DNA from 2 places in the Shewanella sp. S1-58-MNA-CIBAN-0166 genome. Region 2 is predicted to be linked to the other one. Evidence: predicted binding sites of a transcription regulator. Region 2 holds the regulator's gene; the other holds the start of a gene.
The links. Region 2 encodes ArgR, which controls arginine synthesis, uptake and breakdown. Its sites were predicted from a motif close to ANTGAATANNTATTCANT; they were not measured.
Positions count from the first base shown of each region.

Region 1 (3,429 bases), on a different contig from region 2:
TTACTATCAAAACCACTTGAACCTTGTTTGGTTGGAGCCATATCCTCAGCAGGGATCAATGTCTGACTGTTTTTAGCCATCCACTCTTTGTAAGGATGGCGACGCTTTAAGTCATTATCAATTTCAAATGAATGATACAAACGACCATTTAAGGTATCGAGTACTAGTAACTCACCGGGCCCAACGCGGCCTTTTTCAATCACTTCATCGGCGGAATAATCCCAAATACCGACTTCAGACGCTAAGGTGAGGATACGATCCTTGGTTATAACGTAACGAGAAGGGCGTAGACCGTTACGATCTACCGCACAGGCAGCATGGCGACCATTGGTCATTACAATGCCTGCAGGGCCGTCCCACGGCTCCATGTGCATTGAGTTAAAATCATAAAAGGCTTTTAACTCGTCATCCATTTCAGGATTTGATTGCCATGCAGGTGGAATAAGCAAGCGCATGGCTCGATATAAATCCATCCCTCCAGATAACAACATTTCAAGCATATTGTCTAAAGAAGACGAGTCTGAACCTGTTTCGTTAACAAAAGGGGCGGCTTGTTGTAAATCTGGTAGTAAAGGCGAATTAAACTTATAGGCGCGCGCTCTTGCCCATTGGCGGTTACCGGTAATGGTATTGATTTCGCCGTTATGAGCGAGGTATCGAAACGGTTGAGCTAATGGCCACTTTGGCGATGTGTTAGTTGAAAAGCGCTGGTGGAATAAGCAAATCGCACTTTTCAAACGAATATCTGCTAGGTCGGTATAAAATGATGGCAGATCTGCTGGCATCATTAAGCCTTTATAGACAATGACTTGTCCAGAAAGGCTGGCGACATAAAAGTCTTTGTCATCGGTGATCTGTTGTTCAAGACGGCGACGAGCCATATATAGGCGACGCTCAAGATCTTTTTCCCGCCAGCCTACCGGTGCGTTGATCAATACTTGATAAATTTGTGGCAAGCTTTCCCGGCCAATCTCCCCCAAGACATCCGGATTAATCGGTACTTTACGCCAGCCAGCGACACTGAGTGTTTCTCGTTGTAGTTCTTTTTCTAAGATAAACTTCGCTTCATCAGCGCGTTGCTCATCTTGGCTGAGAAATAGCATACCTACGGCAAACTTTCGGCTTAAATGCCAATCGTTTTCTGCCGCAATAGCTTCAAAAAAATCTGTAGGCATTTGCATTAATAAACCACAGCCGTCACCTGTGCGTCCGTCAGCTGCAATACCACCACGATGCTTCATTCGATCGAGACCATGAATCGCGGTACGCACAATGCGGTGACTCGCGTCGCCGTCCATTTGTGCAATCAAACCAAATCCGCAATTGTCACGCTCAAAACTGGGATGATACAAGCTCATACAAAAAACCCCCTAAACCTCTACTTGATACGACTCGGGGTAAATTTGAAGAATATCCATAGATATGCACCCGAACCATTCAAATTAAACTGAGAATGAATAAAGGTCAAACCAAAAAAATGCAACAAACTGAAATATTATTACTAAAAAAACGTTATAAGTCACCAACCTTACGTTAACGTAAACTGTGATATGTCACCTATAACGTTCTGAATAAAAAGAATTTTAGAAAATATTCAAACAATTGTTTACCTTTTTGCAACAACAATAGGGAATTATTTTTGAAATAAAAATAGTGAATTTTATTTCAAATACAGTCTTTGGGTAAAAAATTATTCTAAATGACTAAATATTCATTTTAGGTGATGTATAAATTACTTAAATTGTTTTAAACGTTTTTTGAGTTTGTGCACAACTTTAGCGAGCGCTTGAATTGATAGAGCATTTATTGATTTAGCACCAAGACAGATGTTTATCGTCTGACTACACTGGCGAACTTTGGAATGATGATGAGAGTAAGTTGTGGGTTTAGATGATTACGTTAATACGTTTGGGGCACATTGCAAACATTTATATGGCCAAAGAGTAAAAAAATTAACTATTGATGGCCAATTTACCTGTCCCAATCGAGATGGCACGTTAGGGGTAGGCGGTTGTACTTTTTGTAATGTTGTTTCATTTAGTGGCGAACAAGGTAGAGAACAGCCGATTGCGATGCAGTTAACCGAAGGTAAAGTACGCGCCCAATCTGCAAAAAAATGTACTACCTCTGCGGATATTAATTCTATTCCTACCGCTAAATACATCGCTTATTTTCAAGCTTATACCAGTACTTACGACGAGTATAAAGTGCTAAAGCAAAAGTATGATCAAGCACTTGAAGATGCCGATATTGTCGGGCTTCATATAGGTACTCGTCCTGACTGTGTACCCGATGAAGTACTTGATTTACTCGTTGAGTATCAACAAAGAGGTATTGAGGTGTGGTTGGAACTTGGCCTACAAACGGCCAATAATCACACGTTAAAACGGATTAATCGTGGTCACCAATTGTGTGAGTATCGTCAGACAGTTAAAAAGGCTCGCGCTAAAGGCATTAAGGTGTGTACCCATCTAATATTAGGGCTGCCGGGTGAAACATCTGCTGATTATTTTAATAGTTTACAAACCGTATTAGGAATTGGCGTTGACGGACTAAAACTGCACCCTTTGCATATTGTAGAAGGCAGTATTATGGCGAAACAATGGCGCTATCATCCTATGCCGCTAATAAGTCTTGAAGAGTATGCCTATGAGGCGGCAAAGCTTATCCGCCACACCCCAAAAGAGATTATCTTTCACCGCGTAACCGCCTATGCCAAAAAACCAATGTTACTCGCCCCTGATTGGTGCGCATTTAGATGGGATGGACTAGTGGCCATTGTGGATGAGCTTAAAGAATACGGTGGCCAAGGCAGTGCATTAATGTTTAGCCAAAGTAAAACGGCCTAGTGTGGTGTATTTAGGCAGATATATTATGTCTCTGCTGAATATGGACAAAGTAAAGATAGCGCTAGGTTTTGTGAAGATGTATCAGACTAATCGCTATTATTAGTTATATATTGGACGAAACATTACCAAAGTGAGTGTTTTTTAAACATTGGTAATACCAGTTGAGTAGTTATGTTGTAAAAATGTGATTTTTTACCATTAAATAGCGGCTAAATATTGGCAAGCCTTGCATAGGGTATTTTACTCGGTATCATATTTGTAATTTTATAGAGTTAGATTTTGATAGAGGTGCCTTTATGGCCACAACGCAGTTAGACTCAATATTGGATCTCAATACGCTTGAGCAATATATCAGTGCCATTGGTGCTGGAACGTTATTGAAAAGCGTAGTGTTATTCGAGCAGTTAATGCCTGAGTATGTCAGTAGCCTAGTGAAAGCTGGCGATGCAAATGATAAAGAAACGTTATGTGCAGAAGCTCATAAATTTAAAGGTGCAGCAGGATCTGTTGGCCTTAAACGCATTCAGCAATTTTCACAGTTACTACAACACGGTGAAGAAGCTAAATGGGAAACAGAACA
Region 1 covers NZ_JBEOPN010000004.1:161,732-165,160, reverse strand. The annotation lists gene gltB (glutamate synthase large subunit) at 1-1,358, opposite strand, end outside; gene mnmL (tRNA modification radical SAM protein MnmL/YtqA) at 1,881-2,849, shown strand; gene AAEY99_RS04560 (Hpt domain-containing protein) at 3,146-3,429, shown strand, end outside.
Region 1: a site for ArgR is predicted at 1,412-1,429, ahead of gltB (glutamate synthase large subunit). Genes of this name have one in related genera too.

Region 2 (3,429 bases):
AAGTTAATCCGCTCGACATCGGTAAATAGCGTAATCGCTGCTTGATAATTATTGGTTACGCCACAAAATAGCCACATGTCTTGCCAGCGCACAAAATACCCCGATTGCTGCAATTGCCGATCATCTGGATTTTGTAAATCGGCTTCAACACACTCATACAACTCTGTCGCGTCAGCCAACACCGCGGCTATTAGCTTCATATTGTCAAATGCAGATAATCTTAAATCCAAATAGGGTGAAAAGAGTGCTTCAAAGTTAGTACTCATAATATTCCTCATAAATAACCACTTTATCAACACCCCTTAGTATAACGATCACGTAATATTAGCTGTGGCCAGTAAACAATAATCACGTTGTTCAAAACGAAATTGATCAATCTCTGTCATTGCGGCTTTTTGTTGATGTGCTGCCAACGAACGCGCATTGTCAGCGGCAACATACGTCACCATAAATGGAAAGGTATCTGCCACTTGTTTTTTTAATTCGGTAACCAGCGCCGAAAAAACTCCCTGGCCGCGTTTTGATTCTTGTATCCAAACGGGTCCATATTGGCACGTGTTAGTCGTCGATAAAGCTTGTCCATTTAAATCGGCAAACTTAAGTTTTTGAATAATATGTCGGTACAATGGTTGCGAGGAAAAAAATGACCATTTTGCCGCCATCACATATCCAATGATCACCCCTTGCTCTTCAGCTACGATAAACCAATGTTGATTTATCAACTGGCTCACCTCTGCTTTGGTAAATGAATGAGCATGAAGTTGGCTATTTGAACCTACCAACTCATCATCAACATGGGCTCGTTCTAACTGCACAATAGCAGCAACATCGGTTAATAACGCCTTACGGATAATAAATGACAATGATTATTCCTTTGACCCTGAATTGGGAGATTGTTTCTTAGCCCATTCTATCACTAGCGCAACGGGCAGCGGAGACATAATTAGTGTTCCCACGCCAATGAGTGAAGCAATGACCAACATCCCACTGACTTGTTGACCGATATCACTTTGCCAATATAAGCCGACACCCACCAACAACATGATTAAACCGACGAAATGTAACACTTTAACTAATTTGATCATTTGCGACTCTTTAATACGTTAAATAATGTTCATTAATCCAAAACATTACAATTATTTACGCTCTTATTCACACTCAAGTAGTAGAATAACGGCAATTTTTTGGTATATGGAAATCTCTCAACATGATAAAGCATATTCTCGGCGCCACTGTTATATTTTTAGGCCTTAGTGCTTGTCAAAGCCACACTCAAATTGTCTCAAATGAACAATTAATTGGTACTTGGCATGTAGAAGTCGTCCTCGACACTCCTACCATTAATAATAGCCCAGCAAATTTAGTTTTTGCTCCAAACGGTGAACTGACAGGTAATAATAGCTGTAATCAATTTTTTGGTCGTTACGCCCAACAAGGTCACTTGCTTCAACTTGCACCATCAGGTTCGACTATGAAAGCCTGTATCGATAGTTTAATCACCCAAGAAGCTGAACTGATGCAAGCGATTTCATTGGTAGAACAAGTTGATTTCTCTAAAGGAAAACTCAATCTATTGTCTATAAATGGTGATACGCTATTGGTACTGACAAAACAATCGTTACCCTTATCCTAAAGCCTATGGTTTAAATGAGTCGCCGGATTAGTTATTAGTGTCAGTTTAAAGTTCCATTAAAAAATGAATTTTTATTCAATAAATCTGATTCTTTCTTGACTTAATAAGTCAATCTATTCAAAATGTGCTAGATTTTTGAATAACAACTATAAGATGAATTATCACTATGCCAGCGACAAGAAATCAGGATGAGCTCGTACGCACTTTTAAAGCGATTCTCAAAGAAGAACGTTTTGGAAGCCAAAGCGAGATTGTTAATGCGCTTCAAGCCGAAGGATTCGGTAATATTAATCAATCTAAAGTATCACGTATGCTCAGCAAATTTGGTGCTGTACGCACTCGCAACGCTAAGCAAGAGATGGTGTATTGCCTCCCTGCCGAGCTAGGCGTACCTACTGCGGGTAGCCCAGTTAAAAATTTGGTATTGGATGTCGATCATAACCAAGCCATGATCGTGGTAAGAACTAGCCCTGGTGCTGCGCAATTAATCGCTCGTTTGCTCGATTCAATAGGCAAACCAGAAGGGATATTAGGTACTATTGCCGGTGATGATACTATTTTCATCTGTCCAGCAAGTATTAAAACCATTGATGAGACATTAGAAACGGTTAGATCTTTATTCAACTATAGTGAATAAAAAACCATTTCAATAAAAAAGCAATGCCATGGCATTGCTTTTTTATTACCTAAAACTGGCGTTTACGCATCATCAAATTGAGTTAAAAAATCCAATGATGGCACAAAGAAAGACGACCCAGTCAGCGCTTTAGTAAACAACATCAAATGATCATGATTCCCGTGACCATCACCGTGCACCATACTGCGGAGCATTTGTTCGAAGTGATCCGGTGTACGACATACTGAAATAAACATCAATCCTTGTTCTCTAATCGAACCATATGGCATGCTTTGACGTAAAATTTCTAATGCGTTACCGTGTGGATCTTTTAAGTTAACTCGTTTTGTGTGGCTGGTTAATGGCTTATCTTCTGATTCATACTCAATATCATCAACTTTGGTACGACCAAAAATATCTTCTTGTTTTTTAAGCGGTAAACGATGCCACTTACTTAAGTTATGCATGTATTTTTGAACATGAACATAACTACCAGAGACAAATTCTTGATCTTCATCACCGACAAGTGCAACTTGTTGACGATGGCGTCCTTTAGGGTTTTCAGTACCATCAACAAAACCAGTTAAGTCACGACTGTCCATAAAGCGAAAGCCACGTTCCTCATCGACTAACTCGACCAAATCTTCAAACATTTGGTTAATTTCATTGGCGACAAGATGCAAAATATCATAGCGATCACAACGGATATGAATAAACAGATCATATTCCATTGCAGGTGCATCACGGTTACCTTCACTCATGGCCGGAAAAGGTTTTAATAATGCAGGGCGAGATTCTGGATAAAAGGTATCCCAAAAATTAGCCCCAATACCCACAAAGCCATTAAAAGCACTGTCGGCATATTGATCCGTGAGTTCATAAATATACTGCGCTACATTAGCAATAGATGGGCGTAACTGATCTTCAACACCATCGTTGGCATTAAACATCAAGTACACACTGTGTAAATTCCCTTCTGCGCAAATTCCTAACTGTTCACGAGGCATAACTTGGTTACCCATATTAACTTCATCCATCTTAATACTAAATGTCGGCCTAAACGGTGATAATTTAACGTTTTGATGTTATTCGACGGCGATTAACATCTCTTACCAGTTAAGCTAATCATTAGATTAACTTAATCAAATTTAAATTACTTGAAGTGTACTCACATTTAGCC
Region 2 covers NZ_JBEOPN010000006.1:37,829-41,257, forward strand. The annotation lists gene AAEY99_RS05545 (hypothetical protein) at 1-266, opposite strand, end outside; gene AAEY99_RS05550 (GNAT family N-acetyltransferase) at 315-863, opposite strand; gene AAEY99_RS05555 (hypothetical protein) at 867-1,085, opposite strand; gene AAEY99_RS05560 (META domain-containing protein) at 1,208-1,633, shown strand; gene argR (transcriptional regulator ArgR) at 1,800-2,270, shown strand; gene AAEY99_RS05570 (Dyp-type peroxidase) at 2,333-3,271, opposite strand.